Regions from separate parts of the Bacillus cereus group sp. Bce041 genome, predicted to be linked through region 2. Evidence: riboswitches for the same ligand, from Rfam matches in the RefSeq annotation. Region 2 holds a riboswitch; each other region holds the start of a gene.

Region 1 (5,233 bases), 500 kb from region 2:
CGGAAGGTTTTCTTATTTTTCTTTATTCGCTTTTTTAGACGGTCTTTGTCTAATGAATTGAGATAACATGTACAAAATATATAGTGGAATGGCAATGAATAAGAAAACAGAAAAATTTCCAAATCCTGTTTGATACATTGTAATAATGATTCCAACTAAAAATAGTGTAATAATGATGCTATATCGTGGAATTGGTACATCTTTTAAACTTGGGATACGAATGCGGCTCACCATTAAAAATGCGAACGTTACAAATACGGTAATAAGAACGATTTTTGGAATGGTATGTGAAAATAATGTTAAGAAAGCAACAAGCCCTCCCGCTGCTGTAATCGGTACTCCAGTGAAATATTTCATTGAAGTAGAAGATGGTGTTACATTAAATCGTGCTAAACGATATGCTCCGAAAAGAGGGAATAATCCCGCTATGTATAATCCGATGATTCCGTAGTTTGAGAAAGATGTGTAATACATTAAAACAGCTGGTGCTGCACCAAATGTTACGACATCTGCAAGCGAGTCGAGCTCTTTTCCCATTTGTGAATCAACACGTAATAAACGAGCAACACGACCATCAAGACTATCTAACATCATCCCGATAAGTACTAAAATAGCAGCTGATTTATAATATCCTAAAGATGCATAGCCGATTGATAAAAATCCGCTATATAAATTTCCGAGCGTAAATAAGTTTGGAATAGCTGCTCTATACAAAATCTGATCCCTTGCTTTCTGTAATAAATTCTTAATTAGTGTATGAAAGTTTACTTATTTTATCATACCATAAATTTATTCCTCATACGAAAGAAATTACCAATTTGTGAAAGATTTCATAGAAGGATGGTTTGAAAATTAAGTGAAAATAAAAAGAGGAAGCAACTTGTATAAAGTTGCTTCCTTTACTATTCAAATTTCGTTGTCATCGTTCCAGTTTTATATCGATTATTAGGATCGAAGCGTAATAAATCTCCATAAATTAATTTGTCGGAGAATTTTAATTCTGTTTTTGCTTTTTCAATATACGGCTGACATAGCGTCATGTCAGCTTCTTCACCCGTACTTCTTTTGTAGCACATATTTTTTGTATAAACATACTCTTCAGAAACAAAGCTACCATCACGCATTACCATAAGCGGGTCTTTCTCTTTAATAAATAAGTCAGTTCCAAATTCAACGGATTTATTTGTTTTAATACCAAGTAAATGAAGGAGCGTTGGCTTAATATCAATTTGACCGGATACTTTAGAAACAACTTTTCCTTCTTGGCCAGGCACATGAATAATAAGAGGGACTCGTTGTAATTGCATAGAATCGAATGGTGTAATAGTATCTTTTCCTAGGAACTGTGCCATAGCTGCGTTATGGTTTTCGGAAATACCGTAATGATCACCATAAATGACAATAACGGAATTATCATATAATCCTTCTTCTTTTAATTGTTGAATAAATAATTTAAGAGCTTCATCTGTGTAACGAACAGTTGGGAAGTAGCGGTTTACAACACCACTTTCCGAGTTGAATTCATCAACATATTGATCTTCCGGATTTAGAAGAAACGGAAAATGATTTGTTAATGTAATAAATTTTGTATAGAACGGTTGCGGTAAAGATTTTAACTTTGGAATAGATTGTTCAAAGAACTCTTTATCTTTTAATCCCCAACCGACAGACATTTGCTCCGTTCCTGCGTAATCATTTAAATTAAAATAACGATCATATCCAAGCGCAGGATACATTACATCCCGATTCCAAAACGTTTTATCGTTTGAATGGAAGACGGCAGAAGAATATCCGTATTTCTTTAATTGTTCTGGTGTCGCTGTGTATTCATTTGTTGCATGAGTAAAGAATACAGAACCACGATCTAGCGGATAAAGTGAGTTTTCAACGATAAATTCAGCATCAGAAGTTTTGCCTTGTCCAGTTTGATGATAGAAGTTATCGAAATAGAAACTATCCTTAATAAATTCATTTAAAAATGGTGTAATTTCTTTTCCATTTATTTTTTTATTAATAACAAAGTTTTGTGTAGATTCCATTGAAATTAAAATTACATTTTTACCTTTTGCAGCTCCAAATAAGTTTTTATCAACTTGTTTGTCTTTTGAGTCTGTATAGTTTTTAATTTCAGAAAACCCATCCCCACTTGCAAATACACGCTCAGCTGAAGACTTGGATTGAAGCGTAATATCAAATAGATGGTATGTGTATAAACCTAAATTCTTCACGACAGTTTGACGGTCAAATGAGCGCGAGAACATTTGTGGTTTATAAATAACTGATACAACAATTTGTAGTGCTAATAAAGCTGTTACACCGCTAAAGAAAGTTCGCTTCTCTGAGCGGGAAAGTGGTGTTTTGTCGCCAAATGATGGGAATTTACGTGAAATAAACATTAAAATAATTGCATCTGCAAATAAAAGTAATGTTTTGTACGTAAAGAGTTCTTTTATACTTGTCCCTAAATCAGCCATATTGTTTGTTTGGAATAAAACCGGGAAAGTAACGAAATCGTTATAGAACCCATAAAACATTGCGTTTCCAAATAAAATAAATGACAGTATAAAACTGATTCCAATTATAATTCGGTTTCGGTGCTTAGATGCAAGTAAAGCTAAGCCGAAAAATAAAAGTAACGCAGCTAGTGGATTGATAAAAAGCATGAATTCTTCAAAGAAATTATCAATTTTAATATCAAATGCTAGCTTGTACACAATATATGTTTTAATCCATAGTAAAACGACTGCAACGAGTGCAAATCGCAGTTTTGGAAACAGATGTTGTAGCATAATATACTCCTCTCCTAAAAAGCATGACAGTTCTTGTGAGTCAGTTTGCTTAACGACTCATTTTATATATACGAACAGTCCTTTGTTATTATGATTATTATACTATGAGTATCATTATACGAAAATAAAAGAAGGTTGTGGGCTTTTTTATAATAATCGAGTAGAAAAAGAGTGGTGGGAGACAATAAAACAGAATTTCTATGTATGATAATTATCGTACGCAGAAAGAATCGCGTGATAATACGGAGGTTATAATGCGAAAATTATTATATTTTATAGCATGCAGTAGTGTTATACTTTTTACTTCACCGAGTGTGTCGGTAGCCCAATATGATGCACCTCTTATGGAAGATGCACTTTATTCTGTTTTATTTCCAAAAATAAATAAAGCAATTGAAAAACAATATGGAAGTTTGAAACCTTATCAATGTCCTAAAATTATTAGTTTAAAAAAAGTGTATAGCGGTACATATTTATTTCAAGCAAGTATTGAAGTGACAAAGTATGAACGTGTTGCTGGGAAAATTGCTCCACCATTTGAGAAGGTAACGATTACATTTAATAACGAAGAAGGCGAATGGGAAGTGACAAAGATTTCAGTAAAGCGCTTACCAAATGATACGAAACTAAACTGTAAAAAAACAATATAAAAAATTGTTTGACAAATAAAATGGTCCTTTGGTATTGTTAATAGCAACAATTAGATGTTTGAAAATTAAATAGACTTACCTCATCTACTCTCAAAGGTAGAGGCCGCGATAGGAAAGAGTAAGCTATGGGAGATTTAATGGAATCTGTGATCATAGGTTGAAAGGGACTATTGCCGAAATATAAGAATAACCATCTTATTCATATATTGGGACTGCATTGAATAAATGTAGTACTGTCATAAGATTTATTTTATGGAGAGCTATTTGGAGATGTTGATGCGGTTTCTTATTTTGAGGAGATAACAACTCGTTTATTTTTTCAATATATATTTTTCCTAATAAGAAACGCGTGTGAACATTGTTCCGCGCGTTTTTTGTCTATCTAAAAGCGTGCTGCAATGAATAGAAGATTGGGGTTATGAGTTTTAGAGGAAATAAGGGAGGAATTTAAATGTATTTACACGGCACAAGCCGAATTAATGGGCAAGGACACTTAGAAATTGGAGGGTGCGATACGACGCAGCTAGCAAAGCAATACGGAACACCACTTTATGTATACGATGAAGAGTCTATTCGAGGAAAATGCCGAGCATTTCATCGTGCTTTTAAAGAAAGTGGTTTCTCTTATCAAGTAGCATATGCAAGCAAGGCGTTCTTGTGCATGGAGATGTGCCGAGTAGCTCGTGAAGAGAGTATGTCATTAGACGTTGTTTCTGGGGGAGAATTATATACTGCGCTCCAAGCAGGATTTCCGGCATCACGTATTCATTTTCATGGAAATAATAAAACAGAAGAAGAAATAGTGATGGCTCTTCAGGCGAATATCGGTTGTTTTGTCGTAGATAATTTCTTTGAATTAGAAGTTTTACACGATTTAGCGATGCAACATGGGAAATTTGTGAACATATTAATTCGTGTAACGCCTGGAGTAGAGGCGCACACACATGAATATATTACAACAGGTCAAGATGATTCGAAATTTGGATTTGGTGTTTCAAACGGTCAAGCGATGCAGGCAATTGGATTTGCTTTACAAAAATCAAATTATAATGTGCTAGGGATCCATTCACATATTGGGTCGCAAATATTTGAAACAGCTGGTTTTGTTCGAGCAATTGAAGTTCTTCGCCAATTTTTAGAAGAAGTGAGAGAGCAAACAAACTATGTAGTAAAAGTGTTAAATGTAGGCGGGGGATTTGGAATACGTTACACAGAGTCAGATACACCATTAACTCTTGAGACATATGTGCGAGCTGTAACAAGTGCAGTGAGAGAACAATTTACTGTATGTGAATATCCATTGCCAGAAATATGGATTGAGCCAGGCCGTAGCATTGTAGGTGATGCTGGGACAACAATTTATACAGTTGGATCTGTGAAAGATATTCCTGGTATTCGGAAATATGTATCAGTCGATGGTGGAATGACAGATAATTTAAGACCTGCTTTATATAGTGCGCGTTATGAAGCGATGTTAGCGAATCGAGGGAATGATGAGAATGAGGAACTCGTTTCGATTGCTGGGAAATGCTGTGAGAGTGGAGACATGTTGATTTGGGATATTCATTTACCGAAAGTCGCTGCTTCTGATTTACTAGCAGTTTCCTGTACAGGAGCATACGGGTACTCGATGGCGAATAATTACAATCGGATTCGAAGACCAGCCGTTGTCTTTGCAAAAGGCGGAACATCGCAAGTAGTTGTGGAACGCGAAACATATGAAAATATTATTGGGAACGATCGCATACGTATTAAAGAGCTTGTCTAAATAGGAAAAGGAGTTGTTCGAATGGA
Region 2 (5,233 bases):
TCTTCAGGAGAAACAATCGAAATTCCATCTCCATACTTACACGAAGTAATTGGACAAGTACAAGCAATTACTCGCGGAGAAGTAGATGAAGCAATTGCATCTGCAAAAGAAGCTCAAAAATCATGGGCTGAAGCTTCCCTACAAGATCGCGCAAAATACTTATATAAATGGGCTGATGAGCTCGTAAATATGCAGGATGAAATTGCCGATATCATTATGAAAGAAGTCGGTAAAGGATATAAAGATGCGAAGAAAGAAGTTGTTCGTACAGCTGACTTCATTCGTTACACGATCGAAGAAGCTTTACATATGCACGGAGAAAGCATGATGGGCGATAGCTTCCCGGGCGGTACAAAATCTAAGCTTGCGATTATCCAACGCGCACCACTTGGTGTTGTATTAGCAATCGCACCATTTAACTACCCAGTAAACTTATCTGCTGCAAAACTTGCACCAGCATTAATTATGGGTAACGCTGTTATTTTCAAACCAGCAACTCAAGGTGCAATTAGTGGTATTAAAATGGTTGAAGCACTTCATAAAGCTGGCCTTCCAAAAGGTCTTGTAAACGTAGCTACAGGACGCGGTTCTGTAATTGGTGACTACTTAGTAGAACACGAAGGCATCAATATGGTATCGTTCACAGGTGGTACAAACACAGGTAAACATTTAGCGAAAAAAGCTTCAATGATTCCACTTGTATTAGAACTTGGTGGTAAAGATCCTGGTATCGTTCGTGAAGATGCTGACTTACAAGATGCTGCAAACCATATCGTAAGCGGTGCATTCTCTTACTCTGGTCAACGTTGTACAGCTATTAAACGTGTACTTGTACACGAAAACGTAGCGGACGAGCTTGTTAGCTTATTAAAAGCGCAAGTAGCTGAACTATCAGTTGGATCTCCAGAACAAGATAGCACAATCGTTCCATTAATCGACGACAAGTCTGCTGACTTCGTTCAAGGTTTAGTTGACGACGCTGTAGAAAAAGGTGCTACAATCGTTATCGGTAACAAACGTGAGCGTAACTTAATTTACCCAACATTAATCGATCACGTAACAGAAGAGATGAAAGTTGCTTGGGAAGAGCCATTCGGCCCAATCCTTCCAATCATCCGTGTTTCTTCAGATGAACAAGCAATTGAAATTGCTAACAAATCAGAGTTCGGTCTGCAAGCAAGTGTCTTCACTAAAGACATTAACAAAGCATTTGCAATTGCTAACAAAATCGAAACTGGTTCTGTTCAAATTAACGGACGCACAGAGCGCGGCCCTGACCACTTCCCATTCATCGGTGTAAAAGGTTCAGGTATGGGCGCACAAGGTATTCGTAAGAGCCTTGAGTCTATGACACGTGAAAAAGTAACTGTATTAAACTTAGTTTAATCTTATAAAAAGAAGCTGATCTATAAATAGATCAGCTTCTTTTCTATATAAATACTTCCAAAAACGAAGTATTTCATTCTACTTCCGATTTGGTTTTCCAAATCGAACTAAAACATGCCATAATAATTTTAATTCCTGAAGCACTTCTTCATAAGTTCCACGATCACTCCAAGATAATGGATTGCACTTCAAATCCACTACAGCAGAGCCAATTATATTTGCATCGATACAATGATTCCGTGCAATGCGTCTTGCTAAAGATGGCATTTTTGAACCTCTAAAATCCATCGGAACTTCGTCTACCGCAAGTACAAAACCGATGTGCCAATACAAATCAATAGCATACTTCAGGCAAATTTCTTCTAAAACTTTTCCTACATCCGTACCCTTAAATGAAGGATCTGCAACAAGCGCTTCCACGTCTTCTTTTAGAGAAATCTCTCCATGAATCTGCGCTTCAATATAATGATTAAGATTACGGGCTGGCTCTTTGCTTACTACATCTATAAACGGCCTTTTCAGATTAGCCAGTAAATGATTAATTAATATTGTTGGAGTCAAATTTCCTTCACCAATTGCAAAATCTCTTACGAATGTCTCTTCCAAAAGAGCAGCTAAAATCATATCAAACTCCTCATAAGTCCCCTTTTCTTTCGGATCTTGATGCGAATCTAAATATGTATATGTAGAACGCGAAGAAACTTTTGGAGATAAGAGAAAATAACAGGAACCAAAACGCGGAGCTGGCCCATCTGGATGTAACATTAAATTTAGCGCTCCGTATTTTGGACGTTGATCATTCGTTACGCCTTCTAATTGATATGCCCCTCCAAATATTCTCTTTTCCCAAAGGTCACGTTCACCACCAGGATAAGCAGATACGCTTCCATTAGATAGCAATGTTTCAAACTGACTTTTATATACTCCTTGCTCAAATAGTGCTTCAGCAACACTTTTCTTACTCGAATCTAGTCTGTCTGGATGAAAGTGTAAAGCAATCCTTGCGTGAGTTTTTAAATTAGCGACAGCCTCTTCAAATATTTCATCTGTAATATTTGACATTTTAAGTATATGATTAATCGTTGCTTTAGCCTCACGTTTTTCGTTCTCTGCATATTTTGAAATATACTCTAAAGCAAATAATTGAGATCTTGATAATTCCATAATCAAACCTCTCCTTTAATTAAAATGACCTTAATCATTTCAATTAAAAGCTTATTCTTTCCTTCTTATGAAACGAACCTGATTTATTTAAAAACGTAATTTACTAAATCTTAATTATGCATACACGCATTTTTCATAGGCAAATGTACACATTCTACAGAAATTTGATACCCTAGCCATCGCTCAGCAATATGTTCAAATGATAAAACAGATCCCGTTGTAAAAAAACGATGCTTCGGATTCAGATTGTCAGACAAAATTCCTTTGTGCTGTAAAATGGTGCTTAACTCTATCGCCGTTTCTTCTGCAGAACTAATAATCGTTATATCTTCTCCTAGTTCCTTTTTTATATAGGACTCTAAAAGTGGATAATGCGTACATCCAAGAATTAACGTATCTATATCTTCTTTCGTTAATGGAAGTAAAGCTTGTTTCACTTGCTGCGTGACATATGCTGTATCTTCTAATTGATTTTCTACAACTGTGGCTAAAGTCGGGCAAGCATAGCTATGCACTTCCAAATATGTATCCAGCTCGTGTAATGCTTTTTCATACATATTAGATTTTATCGTACCTACAGTTCCAATTACCCCGATTTCCCCTTTCTTTGTTACTTTAATTGCCGCTCTTGCTCCTGGATGTATAACGCCAATAACTGGAATGGAAAGTGCTTCTTGCAGCTCAGTCAATGCAGCAGCTGCAGCAGTATTACATGCTACGACTAGCGCTTTTAATGGAAACTGTTTGAGGAACTCAACCATTTCAAATACGAAAGATTGCACCTCCTCTACACTTCTTGGTCCATACGGGCAACGCTTATTATCACCAATATAATAAATGCTTTCTTTAGGCAATTGTCTTATAATTTCGCTCGCAACTGTTAATCCCCCAACTCCCGAATCTAGCACACCTATTACTGAATGTTTATGACATACAGACATTTACTTCATCCCCTTTTCAATCATCTAGCGCTAATAATATGTATTATATTACGAAAATTCAAATATCACATAACAACCCCTCTTACTTTTAATCACAAACTCTTCTCTATAATCTGATTATTACTATATCCATTGACGTATAAAAATTCATTTGTTACTCTTAAAGACGTTAATTTAATATTTAAATCCTCATTCGTATCTCGGTGAGGTAGAGGTTGCAATCATTAAGAGTATCATTTCAGGAGATGTAGTGGCATTGATGAAGGAATGAGAAAGGAATGGTTGCCGAAGTAAGTCGTGTCCACCATGCACGCTTGCTGGGTCTGCATTTAATAAGTGCAGAACTGTCACAAACGTTTCGTTTGTGGAGAGCTATCGAGAGGTATGTCGTGGGTTTCTTATAAGATAGAAAGCATGTAGCGGCAAATTACATGCTTTTTTTGTTTTGTTTGGGACTTCTCTTCCTAACTCAGGAAGACATACATATCTCCTCGCTTGACTTGGTTATACTAACTTTGGAGGTATTTTCTATGCAACAAAAAAAATGGGGCTTTTGGGTATTAACAGCTTTCGTTGTCGGTAACATGGTTGGCGCTGGTATTTTCATGGTGCCAAGTACGTTGGCACAAACAGCAAGCCCACTCGGTGTCACTTTAGCTTGGTTAACTACAGGGTTTGGTGTTTTAATGCTAGCTCTTGTTTTCGGTAATTTAGCAATTCGTCGTCCTGATTTAACGACAGGGCCACAAAGTCATGCATATGCTTTATTCTCAACACCAAAAAAGAAAAAAATGGCTGGTTTCAGTATGGTATGGGGATATTGGGTTGCAAACTGGGCAAGTAACGTTGCCATCATTACATCATTTGCGGGATATTTATCACTCTTCTTCCCAATTATGAAAGATACGCGACTACTATTTTCAATCGGTTCGTTTAACGTAGAAGTCGGAAAACTAATTACATTTACGATTTGTTCCATCTTACTTTGGGGAACTCATATTATATTAACAAACGGTGTAAGCGGAGCTGGAAAACTAAACTTCTTAGCAACAACAACGAAAGTAACTGGATTCCTTTTATTCATCGTCGTTACGTTATTTGCATTCGAAGCTTCTAAATTTGGACAATGGTACACACCGATGATTGATAAATCAGGTGCATCACACGGTCTTCTTTCACAAGTAAATTTAGCTGCTCTTACAACGCTTTGGGCGTTTATCGGAATTGAATCAGCCGTTCTTTTATCAAACCGTGCTGTTTCTCCAAAAACGGTAAAACGTGCAACAGTTGCGGGATTACTTATTACAGTTGCCATCTACTTAGGAATTACAATTTTAACAATGGGTGTACTTCACGTTGATAAATTACAAGCTTCTGAACGTCCATTAGCAGATGCACTAAACGCTGCAATGGGTCACGGCGGCGGGAAACTGATGGCATTACTGGCTCTTACTTCCCTGTTCGGTTCTATCTTAGGCTGGATTTTATTAAGCTCAGAAGTACCTTATCAAGCAGCAAAAGAAGGTTTCTTCCCTTCCTTCTTCACGAAAACAAATAAAAAAGGAAGTCCAATTTACTCATTACGATTAACAAACATTATGTCGCAAGTATTCCTATTCTCAACATTATCAGGAACCATTGCGGAAGCTTATACATTCGTTATTACCGTATCAACACTGGCCTACCTCATTCCATATCTCGTTTCACCAATCTTCCAGTTAAAACTAGTCGCAACTGGTGAA
Region 3 (5,233 bases), on a different contig from region 2:
CTATTTTATCCATATAGATTACTCCTTTATTTATTAAATTCGCTTGATTGATACCATTTTGGAATATAAGATGAAAAATGATTATGATCTTCTAAAATTCCATTTAATCTCTCCTTCATATCATCTACTAAATATGGTGTGCTTCGGTTTGTCCATACGATATCAGCCGGGAATATCATCGCTGCATATAATGAGTACAGTTTCCAAAAATGTAGATCAGGTTCTCCTCCGCAATAACCGTGAACTTGTCCAACCGCAAATGGTTTGCTTATTCTTGTAGTAAAAATCGCTACATTATAAAAATCGTGTATTGGATCGCCAAAATCATATCCACCAAAATCGATAACGATGAACTCCTTATTATGAATCAAACTATTTGCTGGATGGAAGTCATCATGTAAAAATCTTATTGGACGATTTTTCAATAAATCTTTATGATTTTCTACAAAGTTTAATACTGGCTTCAAATCCAGAAAATTCACCTCGTAATCTGTTAGTGCCTCTATGTATCTTTCGTATTTATTCCATCTAGATGTTTCCCATTTATTACTTGCACTTTCTCTTTCAATTGAGTGAATCCTCTTTAATACTTCCCCTGCTTTTCTTCCTGCATTATACTGTTCTTCCACCGATAACTTCGTTAAACCTTCTTCACCATTTATACCTTGGGTCCATTCAAATACTTGAACACATTTATTTAATTTCTCAAGTATTATGAAATGAATTAACTTGGGTGTTGGAATATGTAATGACTCTAATTGTTTCATATACGTATATTCTTCTTGTTTACGTTCAAAATGAACAGTATCACATACTTTTACAAAATAAGTTTCTTGATTCTTTAATTCAATTTTATACTTCTCTTCATGTGAAAAACCTTTTGAAATAGCTGTACACTTTGCAATACAAGGCCATTCTAGTATTCTCTCTATCTCTCTAAGCATTTCTTCCAAAGCATTCACCTCTATCAATATATGTACAAACTACCTAGCACTTCATGCTCTCGTTTATTTCCACCTTTAAACTCTACTGCAAATGGATATTCGCCATGATTCTTTATGTATTCTTGCACTAGGCCTTCTCCAACCGGTTCACAAAACTGTACTTGAATATCTCCAAACGATACACTTTGACAATCAGCATTCCATTTTTCATTTTTTACGACCGAACTTACAGTTAGCCCCATTACTTCTTCCCATTTCCGCACTGTTTCTCGAACGTTTTTCACTGCGTAATGAATCGTATCCAGTTGTTGTACTTTGTTTTTATGTTCAGTGATTGTTCCTATTTTCCGTAAATCATTTCTTCTTTCTTCGTCCGTTTCATTCCACTGTATAAAGAATGGTAATTTCGGTCCGCTCTCTTCTTGCTTAACGAATAACATTTTCCATTCTAAAAGTCGGCCATCTTTTCTCATGCGTTTCCCTTCAAATGGCCCTATCGTATGTAAGCCGTACTTATTAAAGTTAACTACTAGCTCCTCAATTGCATCTGTTCGGATTGCGATTTGTAGCATTCCTTCTCCATTTTGTAGTTTCACCACTGTTTCTTGTACTAATGGATTTTCTGCTTCTTTCGCTTTTTCTTCATGTTGAACTGCTAAAAATTCTATATATGATAAATCAAAATAACTTAAACTATTCCAAGTACCCCAAGTAATATGCTCTCCGCCTAGTGCAGTATGAAATCCCAGTTCCTGCATTTTTTTTGCCGCTTCCTCCGGTGTACTATGAACTGCGTGAACGAGATGATCAAATCGTAACATGTCTTTCTCCCCTTTCTCTCCATCCTTTTATTGTATATTTTATTTTTCTTTCATTCAATTCAAAAAACTCAAAAACCCAGTTGATTTATATGATTAATATGTATTATAATGAAACAAATTTCAATATTGCTGATTGGAAAAACCAAAGGCACTTTTCTCACACGGGAAAAGTGCCTTTTTCATTTATTATTACAGGGGGATTTTTTATGCAGAAATTAATTGTCTTTGCTATTATCGGATTTTTCGCTCAATTGATCGATGGAGCACTTGGAATGGCGTATGGGGTAACGTCTTCCTCTTTATTATTAATGTTTGGTATTGCACCAGCTGTTGCATCTGCATCAGTTCATTTAGCTGAAGTCGTCACAACTGCAGCTTCCGGCGCATCTCATATCAAATTTGGAAACGTTGATAAATATACAGTTTCCAGGCTTACATTACCTGGGGCAATCGGTGCATTTGTTGGGGCATGTTTTTTAAGTAATTTGCCTGGAGATGTAATTAAACCGTACATTTCCGTGTTTTTATTTACTTTAGGGGTTTATATTTTATTACGATTCATCATTCAAAAACAAATTGTCGCTTCAAATAAGCGTATGTCTGCAAAACAACTTGTGCCGCTTGGTTTATTCGCTGGATTCGTTGATTCAACTGGTGGCGGTGGTTGGGGGCCGATTACGACACCCATTCTTCTAGCAAGAGGAAATGAAGCTAGAAAAGTTATTGGATCTGTAGATACGAGTGAATTTCCTGTTTCACTCGCTGCAACAATCGGATTTTTCATTTCACTTGGCTGGGAACAAGTAAGCTGGGTTTGGGTATTTGCGTTAATGCTTGGCGGTATTGTCGCTGCACCAATTGCTGCATGGTTAGTTCGCATCGTTCCAGCACATTTACTTGGCGTATTAGTTGGCGGTCTTATTATCTTCACAAATATTCGTACACTGCTTACTACACTTAAAGTGGATCCAACTATTATTTCACTTTCTTACGTTGCAGTTGGTCTTGTCGTTATTATTTCTATTTTCATTGCTGTTCGAAATCATTCCAATCGGCCTAACGCATCAACGGCTGAGTATCCGAATGATCAGAAGCAAATGCTACCATAACTATAAAAATACCGCCCAATTTAGAGCGGTATTTTTTATTTTTTTATTTTTCTATTTTCCAATTAATCATCGTTTCTGTAGCATTTACTCTCTTCATATGTAACTTTTCTAAAACACGCATCGAACTATAATTATCTAGGAGTGTCTCTGCAATTATTGTTTCTACCTCTCCTGTTTTGAAAGCCCAATCGATTAGTCCTCTTACAGCTTCTGTTGCATAGCCCTGATTCCAATATTTCTCAATAAATCCATAACCGATTTCTACTGTTTGATTCTCATTTGGTTTCCCCTTAAACCCAATATCACCTAAAACGATATCATCTTCTTTCCGAAGAACATACCACGCCCCCCATGATAATAAAGCCGCATCTTGTTTTATATTCTCTACATGCCCCACAATATGCGGACCGCTATTATATCCTTGCTCGTTAGCGACTTGAATCCTCTCTTCTGTGCACGGCACTAGATAGAGCCTTTCTGTTTCTAATTTCATTTTGATTTCCCCTTTTTGCTTAAACGTTACTTTAATTATAACAAATAATATGACCTTATCATGAATGTCGAATTATATTTTTCTGAATTTTCTTTTAATTTAAAGGATTTTTCAATATTTTTTGCGAAACATTTGTATAACAATTTTTTCTTTGCTTATTGCTACATAATAGTTGGTTCGGGTGGAGTTTTGCAAGCGTTTCCTATACAATAACCGATATTTTTTGATTTTTTCCTACAAAATATCTTGCAATATATTCAGAAAGTCATTACAATTGCCATATATTAAAAATCTTAGCAATATAAATCCTCATCAATCCGATGAGGTAGAGGTTGCGACTTTTAATAGTAAAACGGACGAGACACAGAGAATGTCAGCTGACTCCGTTTGAAAGGAAAAGTTGCCGAAGTTTATATTTCTTCTCTGGAAATATGAGCTGGGGCTGTCTCCGAAAGGAACAGAACTGTCACGTTTACAAAATTACCGTGTAAATGTGGGGTGCTATCTTAACGGAAGGGTATGATGGGGTGGTTATTTGTGAAACGTTCCGCCAAATTCCTTTGGCGGTTTTTTGTATTTTTCTCCCCCGCTCCTTCCTAACCTACAAGAAAAGGAGTGTTGAACATGAATAGCGCAACAAATCAATCTACCTCTAAAACGCAAACTACACAAGGAAAAGGTGAATTAAGACGCGGTCTAAAATCAAGGCACCTTACGATGATTTCTCTCGGTGGTACAATTGGTACCGGACTATTTCTTGCCAGCGGTGGTGTCATCCATACAGCTGGACCTGGTGGCGCATTAATTGCATACGCCGCAATTGGAATTATGGTTTATTTTTTAATGACAAGCTTAGCTGAACTTGCAGCTTACATGCCTGTTACTGGATCTTTTAGCACGTATGCAACAAAATTTGTTGATCCATCACTTGGCTTTGCACTTGGATGGAACTATTGGTATAACTGGGCAATTACGATTGCTGCTGAACTAGCTGCTGTAACATTAATTATGAAATTTTGGTTCCCAGATACCCCTTCTCTTATTTGGAGCGGATTATGTTTAGCTATTATTTTCCTTTTAAACTACTTATCTGTTAAAGGGTTTGGTGAATCTGAATATTGGTTCGCACTTATTAAAGTAGTTACGATTATTATCTTTTTAATTGTTGGTTTCATGATGATTTTTGGAATTATGGGCGGCGAAACGGTTGGATTTAAAAACTTCACTGTTGCAGATGCACCATTTAACGGCGGTATCATGGCAATTATCGGTGTGTTTATGGCAGCTGGTTTCTCCTTCCAAGGTACTGAACTATTAGGAGTAGCTGCTGGTGAAACGTCTGATCCAGAACGTAATATTCCGAAAGCAATTCGTTCAATCTTTTGGCGTATTCTTTTATTCTATATCCTTGCGATTCTCGTTATCGGTTTATTAATTCCTTATACAACTGAAAGCCTTGCAGCAAGTGATGTTACAGTAAGTCCGTTTACACTTATTTTTGAAAAAGCGGGCGTTGCCTTTGCTGCTTCTGTTATGAACGCTGTTATTTTAACTGCTGTACTATCTGCTGGTAACTCTGGTATGTATGCATCAACTCGTATGCTTTGGGATTTAGCTCGCCAAGGAAAAGCACCAAAGTTTCTTGGTAAATTAGATAGCCGCGGTGTACCTGTTAACGCGTTAATTGTAACGTCAATTGTTGGTAGTATTGCTTTCATTGCTTCTTTATTCGGTGACGGTGTTGTATACATTTGGTTATTAAACGCATCTGGAATGTCTGGTTTTATCGCATGGGTCGGAATTGCAATTAGTCATTACCGTTTCCGTAAAGCATATATCGCACAAGGAAAAGATTTAAATGACTTA

The links. Region 2 has a riboswitch for lysine ahead of ACUN13_RS10965 (amino acid permease). Riboswitches for the same ligand answer to the same signal wherever they lie in the genome.
Region 1: another riboswitch for lysine. It lies ahead of lysA (diaminopimelate decarboxylase); the one in region 2 lies ahead of ACUN13_RS10965 (amino acid permease).
Region 3: another riboswitch for lysine. It lies ahead of ACUN13_RS17395 (amino acid permease); the one in region 2 lies ahead of ACUN13_RS10965 (amino acid permease).

What each region holds. Positions count from the first base shown of each region.
Region 1 is NZ_JBQXON010000002.1:466,605-471,837, reverse strand. It holds gene pssA (CDP-diacylglycerol--serine O-phosphatidyltransferase) at 13-714, opposite strand; gene ACUN13_RS08365 (LTA synthase family protein) at 903-2,789, opposite strand; gene ACUN13_RS08360 (DUF3888 domain-containing protein) at 3,044-3,439, shown strand; lysine riboswitch at 3,529-3,710, shown strand; gene lysA (diaminopimelate decarboxylase) at 3,891-5,207, shown strand.
Region 2 is NZ_JBQXON010000002.1:963,566-968,798, forward strand. It holds gene gapN (NADP-dependent glyceraldehyde-3-phosphate dehydrogenase) at 1-1,386, shown strand, start outside; gene ACUN13_RS10955 (DUF3626 domain-containing protein) at 1,465-2,550, opposite strand; gene racE (glutamate racemase) at 2,661-3,491, opposite strand; lysine riboswitch at 3,693-3,874, shown strand; gene ACUN13_RS10965 (amino acid permease) at 4,022-5,233, shown strand, end outside.
Region 3 is NZ_JBQXON010000005.1:95,637-100,869, forward strand. It holds gene ACUN13_RS17370 (metallophosphoesterase family protein) at 1-13, opposite strand, end outside; gene ACUN13_RS17375 (aminoglycoside phosphotransferase family protein) at 27-953, opposite strand; gene ACUN13_RS17380 (VOC family protein) at 968-1,765, opposite strand; gene ACUN13_RS17385 (sulfite exporter TauE/SafE family protein) at 1,864-2,874, shown strand; gene ACUN13_RS17390 (GNAT family N-acetyltransferase) at 2,918-3,367, opposite strand; lysine riboswitch at 3,686-3,879, shown strand; gene ACUN13_RS17395 (amino acid permease) at 3,992-5,233, shown strand, end outside.